DNA from 2 places in the Streptosporangium sp. NPDC006007 genome. Region 2 is predicted to be linked to the other one. Evidence: predicted binding sites of a transcription regulator. Region 2 holds the regulator's gene; the other holds the start of a gene.
What was found. The regulator HrcA, encoded in region 2, represses chaperone genes, less so after heat shock. The targets are predictions, from matches to a motif close to TTGGCACTCTCNNNNNGAGAGTGCCAA.
Positions count from the first base shown of each region.

Region 1 (8,465 bases), on a different contig from region 2:
CCTGACCCGCGCGGTCACCTCGCTGACCGTCCTGCACACCCGGGAGCTGCCCGCGCGGCTGCGCTGACCGGGCTCCGCCGGAGAACACCGCGGACGCCAGAAGAGGCGGCCCCCGCACCTCGGGGCCGCCTCTTCCGTGAAAGCGTCAGGACTTAGAAGTCCATGTCGCCGCCGCCCGGCATCGCGGGAGCGGCACCGGCCTTCTCGGGCTTCTCGGCGATGACGGCCTCGGTGGTGAGGAACAGCGCCGCGATGGACGCCGCGTTCTGCAGAGCGGAACGAGTCACCTTGGCCGGGTCGATGATGCCCGCCTCGAACATGTTGACGTACTCACCGGTGGCGGCGTTCAGACCCTCACCCGGGGTGAGGTTGCGCACCTTCTCCACCACGACGCCGCCCTCAAGGCCGGCGTTGACGGCGATCTGCTTCAGCGGCTCCTCAAGAGCCTTGCGCACGATCGCGGCACCGGTGGCCTCGTCGCCGGGGAGCTCCAGCTTGTCGAACGCCTTGGCGCCGGCCTGCAGCAGGGCCACGCCACCACCGGGGACGATGCCCTCCTCGACGGCCGCCTTCGCGTTACGGACGGCGTCCTCGATGCGGTGCTTGCGCTCCTTGAGCTCGACCTCGGTCGCCGCGCCGGCCTTGATGACGGCGACGCCGCCGGCCAGCTTGGCGAGACGCTCCTGGAGCTTCTCGCGGTCGTAGTCGGAGTCGGTGTTCTCGATCTCGGCGCGGATCTGGTTGACCCGGCCGGCGATCTGCTCGGCGTCACCGGCACCGTCGACGATGGTGGTCTCGTCCTTGGTGACGATGATCTGGCGGGCGCGGCCGAGCTGGTCCAGCGTGGTGGACTCCAGCTTGAGGCCGAGGTCCTCGCTGATGACCTGGGCGCCGGTCAGGATGGCGATGTCGCCCAGCATGGCCTTACGGCGGTCACCGAAGCCCGGGGCCTTGACCGCGACCGAGCGGAACAGGCCACGGATCTTGTTGACGACCAGGGTGGCCAGGGCCTCGCCCTCGATGTCCTCGGCGATGATCAGCAGCGGCTTGCCGGCCTGCACGACCTTGTCGAGGACCGGGAGCAGGTCCTTGTTGGCGGAGATCTTGGAGTTGACGACGAGGATGTACGGGTCGTCGAGGACGGCCTCCATACGCTCCGGGTCGGTCACGAAATAGGGCGAGATGTAGCCCTTGTCGAAGCGCATGCCCTCGGTGAGCTCAAGCTCCAGGCCGAAGGTGTTGCTCTCCTCGACGGTGATGACACCTTCCTTGCCGACCTTGTCCATCGCCTCGGCGATCATCTCGCCGATCTGCGGGTCGCCCGCGGAGATGGAGGCGGTGGAGGCGATCTGCGCCTTCGTCTCCACGTCCTTGGCCAGCTTGGAGAGCTCCTCCGAGACGCGCTCCACGGCGGCCTCGATGCCCTTCTTCAGGGACATCGGGTTGGCGCCGGCGGCCACGTTGCGGAGGCCCTCACGCACCAGGGCCTGGGCGAGCACGGTGGCGGTGGTGGTGCCGTCACCGGCTACGTCGTCGGTCTTCTTGGCGACTTCCTTGACGAGCTCGGCCCCGATCTTCTCCCACGGGTCCTCAAGCTCGATCTCCTTGGCGATGGAGACACCGTCGTTGGTGATCGTGGGAGCGCCCCACTTCTTCTCCAGCACGACGTTACGGCCCTTGGGGCCGAGGGTCACCTTGACGGCGTCCGCGAGCTGGTTCATACCACGCTCGAGACCGCGCCGGGCGTCCTCGTCAAACGCGATCATCTTGGCTGCCATACGGCTAGACCTCCCAAACACAGGGTGGCTTGCACCAGATCGAGCCGACGCCCGCGACGGCATACGGGTCCGCGACTCCGTTCGGCGGACCCCATCGTCTCGATCCAGGGTTTGGCACTCACCAATGGAGAGTGCTAAGCAACTGTTTAGCACTCCCCCCTGCCGAGTGCAAGCCAGAGTCCCCCTGACCTGGCCCCAGCCTAGACGAAGGCCCGGCCCGCCGATCGAAACGACGAGCCGGGCCGACGCGCGGGAGGATCCGCACGGACTGCGCTGCCGTGGGGTCCACCGGCACTTCCCGACGAACTGACGGACGAATCAGACCGCCCTGACGGATTCCGCCTGGGGGCCCTTCTGTCCCTGCGTGATCTCGAACTCGACCCGCTGGCCCTGTTCGAGCGCACGATAGCCATCCATCAGGATCGCGGAGTAATGGACGAAAACATCCTTACCACCGTCTACCGCGATGAAGCCGTAGCCCTTGTCCGCGTTGAACCATTTGACGGTGCCTTGCGCCACTTCCGACTCCTCTTACTGGACTTGAGGACGCCGCCCATTCCTCCGCGAAGTCCTCAATCTCCGAGGCGGAGACATCGCCTACGTCGATCGTCCTCGACCATACCTGTGATAGAGCATTGGGCAACAGAGCCAATCAGCAAACTACTGCTTTACGGACGCATTCAACACGCAGGCAGAGTTTTGCTATCACGATTAGTTAGTTAAATATTGCACCATGTCCCGGCTCAACAAATATGAGCTTGCGTCATAAAACACGACACCCGCACGCGGCCGGGCCGGTGCGGGTGTGGCGGACGTGATGTACGGGGACAGATCGCCGGGATGGGAGACGGACCCGACGGCAGACGGCATCCGACCAGGGAGGGGTCAGCCTCCGGCGACCGCCGGGATGATGGAGACCTGAACGCCGGCGGGGGTGGCCGTGTCCAGATTGTCGGCGAATCGGACATCCTCATCACCGACGTAAACATTGACAAAACGACGAATCTTCCCCGTTTCATCAAGAATTCGGGCACCGATACCCGGGAAGTCGGCGTCCAGCTTCCGGAGAACATCACGCAGGGTCTCGCCCTCTCCGCCGACCTCGGCGGAGCCGCCGGTGTACGTACGGAGAATCGTCGGAATCCGCACAGAAACGCTCATAATTAAGTACCTTTCACGAGTTCTAGGCGATAGCCGCACGGAATGCGTCAAGAGACGGCCGGATGACGGCGGTGGGGCGCGCCTGGTCGGCCACCGCGTCGAGGGTCTTCAGGCCGTCGCCGGTGTTGAGGACCACGGTCTCGGCGTCGGGGTCGAGCCGCCCCGAGGCGACCAGCTTGCGCAGCACCCCGACGGTGACGCCACCGGCGGTCTCGGCGAAGATGCCCTCGGTCCTGGCCAGCAGCCGGATCGCCTCGACGACCTCGGTGTCCGTGACGTCCTCCACCGCGCCGCCGGTGCGCCGGGCGATGTCGAGCACGTAGGGACCGTCGGCCGGGTTCCCGATCGCGAGCGACTTGGCGATCGTGTCGGGCTTGACCGGGCGGATCACGTCGTGGCCGGCCCGGTAGGCGGCGGAGACCGGGGAGCACCCCTCGGCCTGGGCGCCGAAGATCCGGTACGGCGTGTCCTCGACGAGACCGAGCGCGATCAGCTCCTTGAACCCCTTGTCGATCTTCGTGAGCTGGGAGCCCGAGGCGACCGGGATGACGATCTGGTCGGGGATCCGCCAGCCGAGCTGCTCGGCGATCTCGTAGGCCAGCGTCTTGGAGCCCTCGGCGTAGTAGGGCCGGAGGTTGACGTTGACGAAGCCCCACCTCTCGCCCAGCTCGTCGCCGATGAGCTCGGAGCAGAAGCGGTTGACGTCGTCGTAGCTGCCGTCGATGCCGACGAGCCTGCCACCGTAGACCGAGGCCATGACGATCTTGGCCTGCTCCAGGTCAGACGGGATGAACACACAGGCGTCCAGCCCGGCCCGCGCGGCGGCCGCGGTCACGGCGCCGGCCAGATTGCCGGTGGAGGAGCAGGAGAGGGTGTGGAAACCGAAGTTACGGGCCGCCTCGACGGCGATGGCCACCACTCGGTCCTTGAAGGAGTGCGTGGGGTTGCCGGAGTCGTCCTTCACGTGCAGCGAGCGGATGCCCAGCTCGCGTGCGAGGTTGCCGGCGTTGACGAGCCTGGTCCAGCCGGGCGCCATGTTGGGCTTGGCGGCCACGTCCGCCGGGACCGGCAGCAGGGAACGGTAACGCCAGATGCTGGCCGGCCCCCGGGCGATCTGCTCCCGGGTCACCCGGCCGAAGTCGTAGGCGACCTCCAGAGGGCCGAAACACTCGGCACAGGCGAAGTCGGGGCCGAGTTCGGAGCGGGCGCCGCACTCACGGCAGGACAGCGCGACGGCCGGGCCGAACCGCGGGCTCCGCGGGTCGTCGACGTGGCCGGCCTGGTCGAGGGGGACGGTGGTTTCAGTGTTCGCGAGCGCCATGAAGCGAGGCCTTTCCCTCATCTTCGTCTGCGACCACCCTGGTCACAGACCGGAATTGGCACCTGTCCCGGCCGACCTCGCCAGATCGCGAGTCTTGAACCGGGAGGGTTGCCGGGGCTTCGCAGGGCCGGTCCCTCCACCCCTCTGGATGAGCAATATGCAGTTGTGGACCTGACACGCAGGTCTCATGCACTCTACCCCGACCTGCGGCCGTCCTGACCAGTCGTCTCACTCCGCGAGACGCATCGTGTTATCTTTCGGACGGCGCCTCCCGGGCCACAGGCCGTTGAACAGCCACTGGACCGAGAGCGCCCTCCCGACCCCGGTGAATCGGCGACCGCTACGGCACGGTCGGCACGCGCGGCGGGGTCAGAAGCCGTAGGCGTCGCCCAGCGCTCCCTGGACGTACTTACGGGCCTGGTGGATACGGGACTTGGCCGTGCCGAGCGGGATGCCGAGCTGCTCGGCCACCTCGCTGTAGTCGAGCTGGCAGATGTCGCGGAGCACCAGCGCCTGAGCCAGGTCGGGCTTGTCGGCCTCCAGCGCCTCCATCGCGTCGAGCAGGTCCAGCCGGGAACCGGCGATCACGCTCACCCGGGCGACGTCGGGCTTGTGCAGCGGCAGCTCGTCGGAGGCCTGCTCGGCCGAACGCCGCTTCAGCGAACGGTAGGTGGTGCGGGCGCAGTTGGCGGTCACGATGTGCAGCCACGTGCTGAACCTGGCCCGCCCCTCGAAGCGGCCGATGTTGCGGGCCACCGCCAGCAGGGTGTCCTGGGACGCCTCCTCGGCGTCCTGCCGGTAGGGGAGGATCCGCCCGCAGTGCCGCAGCACATCGGGCTCGATCCGCTTGAGCAGCTCACCCAGCGAGCGGTGGTCGCCTTGGGCTGCCGCGCGCGCCAGTTCCTCGGTCGTCTCGTCCAGCGCCATCGCGAGCCCCCATCAGCGGTCACAGTCGCCCGACATCCTACGGTCGCCGGTTATGTTTGGTTAACCTTCAGGACAAGCACCTCCCCAGGCGAGGGGATCCATATGAGCGCGATCCTGGTGGCCTCGAACCGCGGCCCCGTCTCCTTCACCCTCTCCGAGGACGGCTCGCCGACCATGCGCCGGGGCGGCGGCGGCCTGGTCTCCGGCCTGTCCGAGGTGGCCAGGGGGCTCGACATCCTGTGGGTCTGCGCCGCCCTGTCCGACGGTGACCGCGGCGTCGTACGGCTGGCCCCCGGCGGCCGGCTGGACGAGGCCGGTTACGACACCGGGGCGCTGCGGATGCTCGACATCCCCCCGGCGACCTTCCAGCGGGCCTACAACGCGGTCGCCAACTCCACCCTCTGGTTCGTGCACCACCTGCTGTACGACACCTCCAACCGGCCGCAGTTCGACGCCAGATTCCGCCGGGAGTGGGAGTCCTACCGTGCGTACAACGAGGCGTTCGCGACGGCGCTGGCCGAGGAGTCCCCGCCCGGCGCCAGGGTGATGGTGCAGGACTACCATCTGGCCCTGGTTCCGGCCATGCTCAGGGGCGAGCGGCCCGACCTGCGGATCGCCCACTTCTCGCACACCCCCTGGGCGCCGCCGGAGTACTTCCGCCTGCTGCCCGACGAGGTCGCGGCCGAGCTGCTTGAGGGCGTCTTGGGCTCCGACCACGCGGGGTTCCTGACCCACCGCTGGGCCGGGTCCTTCATGGACTGCTGCGAGACCGTGCTCGGCGCGAAGGCCGACCGCGCCCGCCGTACCGTCGCCCACGGTGGCCGGACCACCCGGATCGGCGTGCACGCCCTGGGAGTGGACGGCGACGCGCTCTGGGCGCGGGCGTCGGAGCCCGACGTGGAGTCCCACATGAGGGCCCTGCGCGAGCTGGTCGGCGACCGCAGGCTGATCGTGCGGATCGACCGGACCGAGCTGTCCAAGAACATCGTCAGGGGCCTGGCCGCCTACCGGGAGTTCCTCGCGGCCCACCCCGAGTGGCACGGCAGGGTGGTGCACCTCGCCTTCGCCTACCCCTCCCGGCACGACCTGCCCGAATACCGCGAGTACACCGCGGCGGTGCAGCGCTGCGCCCTGGAGATCGAGGACGAGTACGCCACCGAGGGCTGGGATCCGCTGATCCTCAACGTGCAGGACGACTACCCGCGCTCGCTGGCCGCCTACCGGCTGGCCGACGTGATGCTGGTCAATCCGATCCGCGACGGCATGAACCTCGTGGCCAAGGAGGCCCCCGTCCTGTCCCCGCGCAGCGCGCTGGTGCTCTCCCGCGAGGCGGGCGCCGCGGCCGAGCTGGGTGAGCACGCGCTGCTGGTCAACCCCTACGACGTCTCCGCCACGGCCCGCGCCATCCACCGGGGCCTCACCATGCCGGAGGACGAGCGCGCCCGCAGGGGCGTCCGGCTGGCCGGCGCCGCCACCGCGCTCCCCCCGCACCGCTGGTTCGCCGACCAGCTCGCCGCACTCCAGTGATTTTCAATCGACTCGGCGTCTTCGCCACCTACCTGTACGGCCTCAGCGCCGCGCTCCCGATGCTCCGCGCCGACCAGGGGTCTCGCGGACCATGGCCGGCCTGCACGGCACCACGATGGCGGTCGGCGGCGTCCTGACCGGGTTGGCGCTCCCCCGGCTGACGCGGAGCGCGGGGATGTCGGGACTCGTACCGCTCAGGGGAACGGGAAGAGCGCCGGGGCAGGGCTCGGCCGGGGGTTCCAGCCGGCCGGGGCGGTGCTGTTCTGCTGCGTCGCCCCGGAGTTCTCCTTCAACCTCTGGGCGGCCAAACTGGCGGCCGACCAGACAGGACTGTCGGCGGTGGGCGCCGGGCCGTTCCCGCCGGGTGCGCTGGCCGACTCGTTCGGCACCCAGCAGGCGTTTCTCATGGTCCCGGCCCTGATCGGGCCGGCCGTCGGCGGGATCCTGATCAGCTCCAGGTGGCGTACTTGAGCCTGCCGGCCAGCCCCGGCGTGTTCCACACGTCCACGACGAGGATCTTGGACTTGGGCAGGTACCACTCACGCTGGTCGAAGGTCGCGGTCTGCCGGCCGTTGCTGAACGTGACGCACCGTCCGGCCCAGGAGCGGTAGTGCGCCCTGTGCCCGGGGCCGACCTGACGGAGACCCACCACGGTGGCCTTCCCGAGGACCTGACCGTACTTGCCGTTGAAGGGGCAGCGCTGCACGTCACTGGCGGGATAGAAGGGCCGGTCGGGCGCGTAGGCCGAGAAACCCTCGTGCCCGCGCTTGAGCACCTTCGGGCCGAACAGCCAGAAGGCATCACACCTCGGTGTGAAATATCCGGAGGACGGCTTACGGCACGCTCCGGTTATCACCTTGACCCGGTCGCTGTCGCGGTAGACCGTCCAGCCGACGGGGATCGTCAAGTGCAGGCCGCGGAAGGACAGGGTCTGCGTGGCCGAGGTGGAGACGGAGGAGACGGAGGAGGCGGAGGCCGAGGCGGTCATCGGGGCGACGAGCACCGCGGCGCCGGCCAGCGCAGCGAGGGCGAGGAAGCTCTTTCTCATGCCGGGCAAATTACCCGCCTTCGCTTGCCGACGGCTTAAGGCTCGATGGCATCGGCGATCGAGCGGAGCAGTTCCATGATCCCGTCGGGGCCGTCCACCACGATGTCGGCCTCCACGGTGATCTCCGCCGACCCGCTGAACACCGTCACCCCGGGCAGCCCGGACTCCCGCACGGCCGCGAACGCCGCCAGATCGCCCAGGTCGTCCCCGGCGAACAGCACCGACCGCGCCGACCGCTCCCGCAGGAAGGCGCTGAGCGCCCTGCCCTTGTCCATCCCGGGCGGCCGCAACTCCAGCACGAACTTGCCCGGCTCCACCGCCAGCCCGGCCTCGGCCGCCAGCTCGGCGACCGGGCCGCGCAGCGCGTCGAGCGCGGCCCGCGGGTCGGCGGCCCGGCGGGTGTGCACGGCCACCGCCCGCTGCTTGTCCTCGATCCTGACGCCCTCGATCCCCGAGACCAGCGCGGGCAGCTCGGCACGGACCCGGGCCAGGCCGGGGTGGACGGGAGGCGCGGTGAGCCCGCCGGCCTCCCAGCGTTCGAGACCGTAGTGCCCGAGCACCACCACTCCCGGCACCCCGGCCAGGGAGCCGTACTCGACCGCCGTGGCCGCCGGGCGGCCGGTCACGATCACCACGGCGCCGACCAGCCCGCCGAGCCTGGTCAGCAGCGCGGGGCCGTCCGGGTGGATCCTGGCCGCCTCGG
Region 1 is NZ_JBEXUG010000018.1:20,826-29,290, reverse strand. Features, by position in the region: gene ABZ194_RS16270 (AAA family ATPase) at 1-67, shown strand, start outside; gene groL (chaperonin GroEL) at 153-1,778, opposite strand; gene ABZ194_RS16260 (cold-shock protein) at 2,097-2,297, opposite strand; gene ABZ194_RS16255 (MoaD/ThiS family protein) at 2,664-2,939, opposite strand; gene thrC (threonine synthase) at 2,962-4,260, opposite strand; SAM riboswitch class I at 4,275-4,415, opposite strand; gene ABZ194_RS16245 (RNA polymerase sigma factor) at 4,630-5,187, opposite strand; gene ABZ194_RS16240 (trehalose-6-phosphate synthase) at 5,284-6,714, shown strand; gene ABZ194_RS16235 (hypothetical protein) at 6,970-7,185, shown strand; gene ABZ194_RS16230 (hypothetical protein) at 7,163-7,762, opposite strand; gene otsB (trehalose-phosphatase) at 7,798-8,465, opposite strand, start outside.
Region 1: the regulator HrcA is predicted to act here: its motif matches at 1,890-1,916, upstream of groL (chaperonin GroEL).

Region 2 (8,465 bases):
CTCCCTCCGGCCCGACCACCACCACGATGTCGCCGCCGGTCGGCAGATCCAGGGTGGACAGGGGGGAGGCGGCCTCCTCGTGCAGCACCAGGCCGAGCGCGGCCGACGCCAGCAGGGCGGCGACACCGGAGGTGGCGGCGGGCTCGGTCACCTCGGGCAGGTGGAAACGGCGGGACTGCTTGCCCGCCTCCCGCGCCGTGGATCGCCAGCGGGCCAGTGACCTGGCCGCCCGGTCGCCCTTCCACCGGGTGACGGACCGGCCCGCGGCCCAGGGCACGATCACGTCGACGCCGGTCTCGGTCATCATCTCCACGGCCAGCTCGCCCCGGTCGCCCTTGGGCAGCCCCTGCACCACGACCAGTCGCGGGCTCGGCGGGGGCACGTCGTAGCGGCGCAGCACCTCGACACGGAGCGAGTCCCTGCCCACGTCGCGGACCACGCACTCGGCGACGGCGCCCGCGCCGTCGGTGAGGTCGAGCCGCTCCCCCGCGCGCAGCCGCCGTACCGCCGCCGCGTGGTGTCCCTCGGGGCCGCCGAGGGTGAACTCCGGTCGCGCCAGGTCGGCGGCCTCGGCCAGGAAGACCGGGACGGTCATCGGCCGGCGGCCCGCCGGGCGGCCCCAATGACCCGGACGACCCGCTGAGCGGCCCGCTCAGCGGCCATTGAAGGCGTCCCTGAGCCGGGAGAAGAGGCTCTGCTGCCCCGGGGCGAACTTGCCGGGCGGGCGCTCCTCGCCGCGGAGCTTGGCGAGCTCGCGCAGGAGCTCCTCCTGGGCGGGGTCCAGACGGTTGGGCGTCTCCACACTGACGTGTATCAACAGGTCTCCCCGGCCGGTCCCGTTGAGACGCTGGACGCCCCGGCCGTACAGCGGGATGGTCTGCCCGGACTGGGTGCCCGGCCGGACGTCCAGCTCCTCGGCGCCGTCGAGCGTCTCCATGGTCAGGATCGTGCCGAGGGCCGCCGCGCTCATCGGGATCTGCACGGTGCAGTGCAGGTCGTCGCCGCGGCGCTCGAAGGTGTCGTGCGGACGCTCGACGATCTCCAGGAACAGGTCGCCGGGCGGCCCTCCGCCGGGGCCGATCTCGCCTTCGCCGGCGAGCTGGATGTGGGTGCCGTCCTCCACCCCGGCGGGGATGCGGACCTTGATGGTCCGCCGGGTGCGGACCCGGCCGTCGCCGGAGCACTCCTGGCAGGGGTGACGGATGATCGAACCGAACCCGCCGCACTGGGGACAGGGGCGGGACGTCATGACCTGGCCGAGGAAGGACCGCGTGACCTGGGAGACCTCACCTCGTCCGTGGCAGACGTCACAGGTGTCGGGGTGGGTGCCGGAGGCCGCGCCGGAGCCGGTGCAGACCTCGCAGAGCACGGCGGTGTCGACGACCAGCTCACGGGTGGTGCCGAAGGCCGACTCCCGCAGGTCGAGCTCCACCCGGATGGTGGCGTTGCGGCCGCGGCGGGCGCGCGAACGTGGGCCTCGGCCCCCTCCTCCACCGCCGCCGGCCGCGCCGAAGAAGGCGTCCATGATGTCGCTGAACGGGAAACCCGCGCCGAACCCCCCGGCGCCCGCACCGCCACCGGCGGCGAACGGATCGGCTCCCATGTCGTACATCTGGCGCTTGCCGGGGTCGGACAGCACCTCGTACGCCTGCGTGATGTCCTTGAACCGCTCCTGAGTCTCAGGGTCGGGGTTCACATCGGGATGCAGTTCCCTGGCCAGGCGGCGGTAAGCCTTCTTGATCTCTTCCGCACTGGCATCGCGGCGCACCCCGAGGGTGCCGTAGTAGTCACTCTTAGCCACTTAGTTGACCTCTTAGGATGCAGCCAGGATCTGGCTGACGTAGCGTGCCACCGCGCGCACCGCGCCCATCGTGACCGGGTAGTCCATTCGCGTCGGCCCCAGCACACCGAGCCGGGCCAGTTGCTTGTCCCCCGAACCGTATCCGGCGACGACGATGGATGTGCCCTGAAGCCCGGTGTAGGGGTTCTCCGAGCCGATCCGCACCGTCAGCGCCGAAAGATCCGAGGTCTCGCCGAGCAGGCGCATGAGCACCACCTGCTCCTCCAGGGCCTCCAGCACATCGCGCAGGCCGACGGTGAAGTCGGCTCCCGCGAGGTTGGCGGCCCCGGCAAAAACGATCTTCTCATCGTGCCGGTCCACAAGAGACTCCAGCAGCACCGACAGGATCGTGGCCGCGAGCGGCCGGTCCTCCGCCGGAAGCCGCTCGGGCAGGTCCGCGACCATGTCGGGAACCCCCGCCAGACCGCAGCCGTCCAGACAGGCGTTGAGGGTCGCGCGCAGGTGGGCCACGCGGTTCTCGTCGACGACGTCGGGAAGCTCGACCACGCGCTGCTCGACCCGCCCGGTGTTGGTGATGAGCACGAACATCAGCCGGCGCTCGCTCAGCGGGACCAGCTCGACGTGCCGCACCTTGGAGTTGGTCATCGTGGGGTATTGGACCACGGCGACCTGGCGGGTCAGCTGGGCCAGCAGCCGGACCGTGCGCATCACGACGTCGTCGATGTCGACCGCGCCCGCGAGGAAGGTCTCGATGGCCCTTCTCTCCGGGGCGGACAATGGCTTGACCTGCGAGAGCCGGTCGACGAAGAGCCGATAGCCCTTGTCGGTCGGCACCCGGCCCGCACTGGTGTGGGGCTGGGCGATGTAGCCCTGCTCCTCCAGCACCGCCATGTCGTTGCGGATGGTCGCCGGCGACACACCCAGGCTGTGACGGTCCGCGAGGGCCTTGGAACCCACCGGCTCGTTGGTGGACACGTAGTCCTCGACGATGGCCCGAAGGACCGCCAGTTTACGGTCGTCGACCAACGTGCTCACCTCCCTACCTGCGTTCGGACGGGAAAACGTCAGGTCTGGCACTCTGTGTTCCCGAGTGCCAAGTGTACGGCTCCCGTCCTCGGGGTGCGATAACACGGCAGCACGATGATGGGGCCAAGTCGTTATCAAGTCACCTGCTATCGCTATCCAACCGGTAAGCCCCACAATTTGATATATGTCCCATGATTTCGGATCCCCCTCGGGCGACGCCGGTTCGGGCCCGCCCGGATACGGCGCCCCCCAGCAGCCCTACGGCCAGCCGCACCAGCAGCAGTACCAGGGCGGCCCCCCCTACGGTTATCCACCCCCCGGATACGGCGCCCCCCAGGGGCCTCCGCCGAAGCCGAAGGTCAAGCCCGGCATCGGCTGGATCGTCGGCGCCTGGCTCGTCTTCGTGCTCAGCGTGATCGTCGGTGTGGCCGGCTTCGCCGGCGGCGTCTTCAGCGCGGTCACCGACGCCGCGCCCACCAGCTCGTTCGGCCCCGGCGAGAACGTGACGGTCACGCTGAACCCGGCGGACAGACCCGCCATCTACGTCTCCGCCGACAAGGGCACCAAGTTCGAGTGCCAGATCCAAGGTGCCCCCGGAACGGTCCGGCTTCAGCAGCCGGGCACGCAGCAGACCGTCACCAACGACGGCGTGCTGTGGGAGCTGGCGCTGCGGGTGGGGGTGGACAAGGCCGGCGACTACCAGCTCACCTGCACCGCCTCCGAGGGGTCGGCCGCCACGTTCGGCGTGGGCAAGGAGATCGCCGCCGACTCGGTGGTGGGCGGCGCGATCGCGCTGATCGCGGTGCCGGGCACGGGTTTCCTGCTGGCCGTTCTCGTGACGATCATCGTGCTGGTCAAGCGGAGCGGCGCGCGCAAGCGCCAGGCGGCCGCGGCCGGCCCGTGGGGGCAGCAGGGACCGTACGGCAGGTGATGATTTGCTACCGTCCACTTGATCCCCGACAGGAGAGGGTGGGCGGTCGGTGATGTACGAGCGTGACGTTCTGGCGGGAAGCAGCCGGCGTCCCCTGAAGGGAAGTGTCCCGGAGGTTCCCGCGGATCCGGACCTGGTCGTGGAGGACGCGGAAGGGGGCTTCTGCGGCGCCGTGGTGGCCTGCGACAAGGAGGCCGTCACACTTGAGGACCGATTCGGGCGACGGCGGGTGTTCCCCCTGGAGAGCGCCGCCTTCCTGCTGGAGGGCAAGGTCGTGACACTGGTACGGCCCGCCGCCGCGCCGCGGGGACCGAGGCGGAGCGCCTCGGGCTCCATCGTGGTCGAGGGCCTGCGGGCCCGGGTGGCCAGGGAGAGCCGGATCTACGTGGAGGGCGTGCACGACGCCGCGCTCGTGGAGAGGGTCTGGGGCCACGACCTGCGGGTCGAGGGCGTGGTCGTCGAGTATCTGGAGGGCGTCGACCACCTGCCCTCGATCGTCGAGGAGTTCGAGCCCGGCCCGGACCGCCGCCTGGGCGTGCTCGTCGACCATCTGGTCCCCGGCTCGAAGGAGAGCAGGATCGCCGCCAGGGTCTCCTCCCCGCACGTACTGATCGTCGGACACCCGTTCGTGGACGTCTGGCAGGCGGTCAAGCCGTCGGCGCTCGGCATCCCCGCCTGGCCGGCGGTGCCGCGCTGCGTCCCCTGGAAGGAGGGCGTCATCGCCGCCCTGGGCTGGGGGGTGGACCCCGGTGACGCGTGGCGCCGCGTTCTCGGATCGGTCACCTCATACGCGGATCTGGAGCCGGAGCTGCTCGGCCCGGTCGAGGAGTTGATCGACTTCGTGACCGTTCCCGGTCGGGACGGCTGATCCCACCCCCGTCGCGAGGGGCCGTGAGCGACGGCTCCGGCCACCCGGCCTCACGTCAGGTCACGCACCAGCCCGTCGGCCAGGAGACGGCCGCGCAACGTCAGGACCGCGCGGCCCGCCTTGAACGGCTCCACCTCCAGCAACCCCTCGGCCAGTGCCCGGGCGACCACCGACGGACGCTCGATCTCCTTCAGCGGATATCCGCCGGCGAGCCTGAGCTCCAGCATCAGCCGTTCCACCGCCCGGTCCCGCGAGGTCAGCACCTCGCGCGCGTGCGCGGGCGAGACGCCGGAGGCGAGGCGACGGGCGTAGGCCGCCGGATGTTTGACGTTCCACCACCGGGTGCCGCCGACGTGGCTGTGCGCGCCGGGGCCGACACCCCACCAGTCGCCGCCGGTCCAGTAGAGCAGGTTGTGCCGGCAGCGCCCGGCCTCCGAGGTCGCCCAGTTGGACACCTCGTACCACGCGAACCCGGCCTCGGCCAGCATGGCGTCGGCGATGAGATAGCGGTCGGCGGCCACGTCGTCGTCGGGCATCGGCAGCTCGCCACGCCGGATCCTGGCCGCCAGCCTGGTGCCGTCCTCCACGATCAGAGAGTAGGCCGACACGTGGTCGGGCCCCGCCTCGACGGCGGCGGCCAGCGAGGCGCGCCAGTCGTCGTCACTTTCCCCCGGCGTGCTGTAGATCAGGTCCAGATTGACGTGGTCGAACCCGGCCTCCCGTGCCTCCCGCACGGCACGCGCGGGGCGCCCGGGGGTGTGCCCGCGCTCCAGCACCCGCAGCACGTGCTCGCGGGCGCTCTGCATGCCGAAGCTCATCCGGGTGAACCCCCCGGCGCGCAGCTCCTCCAGATATGCCCGGTCCACCGACTCCGGATTGGCCTCGGTGGTCACCTCGGCCCCGGGAGCGAGGCCGAACTCCCGCTCGATCACGCCCAGGATCCGGACCAGGTCGGCCGCGGGCAGCAGGGTCGGGGTGCCGCCGCCGAAGAACACGGTCTCGACCGGGAGATCCGCCTCGCCGAGGTTGGCCCGCGCCCGGCGTACCTCGTCGGCCGCGGTGTCGGCGTAGTCCCGGTGCGAGGCGCCGGGGCCGAGCTCGGAGGCCGTGTAGGTGTTGAAGTCGCAGTAGCCGCAGCGGGTCACGCAGAAGGGCACGTGGACGTAGAAGCCGAAGGGCCGCTCCCCCAGCCCGTGGAGCGCGCTGTCGGGGAGGCTGCCTGAGGCCGGTACGGGATCGCCGTCGGGAAGTGTGGATGGCACGACACCAAGTCTGCCGCTCCGCCCGCGGTGCCCCGCACAGCGGGCACGCCCGTGCGAGAGCGTATCGGACACCTCAGGGCCGGACAGATCGAACCTGGACTCCAACTTGACGTGCGGTTCCGGTCACCCTCGGGGGGAAAGTGGTACACGCTGTGTGGTTGATCTTTCCGGCATATCGCTATGCGTCCCCCTTCGGAGAGCCGATGAGCCATGCAGCCCCCACCGGCGGCGACCGGGCCACACCACCCCTGCAGAACGCCACCCGCTACCTGTCCGCGGGTGCCTACCTCGACGACCACTTCCGCGACGGCGTACTGAACGAACTGCTGAGCGACCCCTACCGTGCCGTCGCCCCGTCCTACGGCGGGTTCGACCTGACCCCCGTGCTGTCGCACTGCCTGCGGGCCCAGCGGATGGCCCTGATCCGCGACGCTCTGATCACCGTGTCGATGTTCGTCCTCTACCTCGCCGGCGGGCTCTGGATGCTCTCCCTGTTCCCGCTGGCGCTGCTGTCCCTTCCCCGCGTCCGGCGGGGGCCGCTGATCTGGCGGGTGCTGCTGACCCTCTGGGCCCTGGTCAACCTCACGGGGCTCCTCCTCTCCCTGGTCTGGGTGAGCATCCTCTCCCTGCTCAACCCGGCATCGGCCTTCAACCTGGAGACGGACGCGTCGCCGTCCGTGACACAGCTCGCGGGGAGCCTCCTGTTCGTCCTGCTGATCACGCTCGCCCCCCTGGCCATCGCGGTCGGCTACCGGATCCAGCGCTACCTGGCGCTGACCGCCGAACTGCGCCCCGGCGCCCCCGCCGGAGCCGGCGTGGACACGGGCCGGCAGCGCAGCCGCATGGCCTATCTCGATCAGGCGCAGTGGGGCAACATCACGCTCTTCGGCACCGACAACCCGTTCATCGGCGCGGGCCCCGTGCGGCGCTCATGGTCGATCGTGGCGGAGATGGACCGGCTGACGCACTCCGACAACGCCCCGTCGGCCTCGCCCCGCCCATACGTGCAGATCGACCCGGCGGACCTGCACTCCTTCGTCAGGCGGCGGCTGCTGGAGATGCGCGACGCGGTCAACGCCGCTCCAGAGCGGATCACCCAGATGTACGTCGGCGACCACCTCACCGCCCGGGGCACGTTCACCCGGCTCGACTGGCCCGACTCGGGTGCCCCACGCCGCTGGGAGGGGCAGAGCCATCCGCTGATCAACACCGCGAACGGCCGGCCGCACTTCGCCGCCCCGCCGGAGGTGATCAGCGACGCGACCCGGCAGCCGCAGGGCAGCCTGAAGTACTACCAGCGCGTCACCGTCGGCACCGACGGTCAGGAGATGATCGGCTCCAACGGCCTCCTCCTCGCCCCCGGCGAGGACAGGGAGATCGTGATCTCCGCCTTCATCCATCTCGCGGTCGAGGGGCGGATGCTCTACACGCAGTTCGTGCTGACCGTGCTGCCGCCGATCCTCCGTGAGTACCACATCGTCGACGAACTGCCCAACCTGACCAGGCCGGCGCTCGCCTGGCGGGCGGTCAGCCGCGGCAAACTGGACCTGGTCGCCGACACCCTCTTCGCACCGTTACGGCTCATCCGCGCCGGGGTACGGGCGGTCCGGTGGCAGCGGGAGACGCGAAACCCCGCCGAATTCCCCGTCTACCCCTTCGGCGCGCGGGAGAGCGTGCGGGAGCTGGGATCCGCCTACAGCCAGGGAGGGTTCATCCAGCGACTCGACACCGACAAGTACACCAAGCTCATCGAACGGCGGCTCACCGAGGCGGTCCTCGACTACCTGGAGTCCAAGAAGATCGACACCCGCGAATACCGGGCGCAGGCCACGAACCTCATCAACAACGGTGCCCTGATCACCGGCGGCACCTTCAACGGCCCGGTCGCCGCCGGGCCCGGAGCGAACGCGACCCAGCACGGAGGAGACAAGTGACCCAGGACAACAGCGGTTTCCACATCACCGGCGGCACCTTCAACGGCCCGATGGCCGCCGGAGCCGGCGCCCAGGCCGTGCAGCACACCGGCGCCGCCACGAGCGGGGACCGCACCACCGAACTGCTCGCCCTCATCCGCGACCTGGTACGGCGGCACGCCGCCGAACTCGGCGACACCCGGCCGGTGCTCAGGGACGCCGACCAGGTCGAGGCCGAACTCCAGGAGGAGAATCCCGACCAGGACCACCTGTCCGGCTCCCTGGCCAGGATGGCGGCCCGGGTCGCCCCGGTCACCGCCATCGCCGAGGCGGTGGCGGCACTCGCCGCCCTGGTGTCATAGGGACCGCCACGGTGACCACAGGGGGGGACGCCCGCGGTCACCGTATTAGATCTCGTGTTCGGCGCGCCGGGGCAGACCGTACCGCTCGGCGAGCGGGTTCCACAGCTCCAGGAAGCCCCGCTTGGCGTCGGTGGCCCTCCCGGAGTGCGACAGGCCGTTCCGGTAGTCCTGGTCATCGCTCCAGTCGGCACGGCAGTCGCCGTCCTGGCGGATCGCCCACCTGAGGAACGCCTCGTCGGCGTCGCGTGAGGCGGTGAGGGCCGTGGCCAGTTCCTCCTTGACCTCGGCCCCGCCGTCCAGCG
Region 2 is NZ_JBEXUG010000005.1:185,168-193,632, forward strand. Features, by position in the region: gene ABZ194_RS06515 (16S rRNA (uracil(1498)-N(3))-methyltransferase) at 1-595, opposite strand, end outside; gene dnaJ (molecular chaperone DnaJ) at 653-1,801, opposite strand; gene hrcA (heat-inducible transcriptional repressor HrcA) at 1,814-2,827, opposite strand; gene ABZ194_RS06530 (hypothetical protein) at 3,012-3,758, shown strand; gene ABZ194_RS06535 (DUF3097 domain-containing protein) at 3,811-4,626, shown strand; gene hemW (radical SAM family heme chaperone HemW) at 4,677-5,888, opposite strand; gene ABZ194_RS06545 (hypothetical protein) at 6,092-7,822, shown strand; gene ABZ194_RS06550 (hypothetical protein) at 7,819-8,163, shown strand; gene ABZ194_RS06555 (hypothetical protein) at 8,209-8,465, opposite strand, start outside.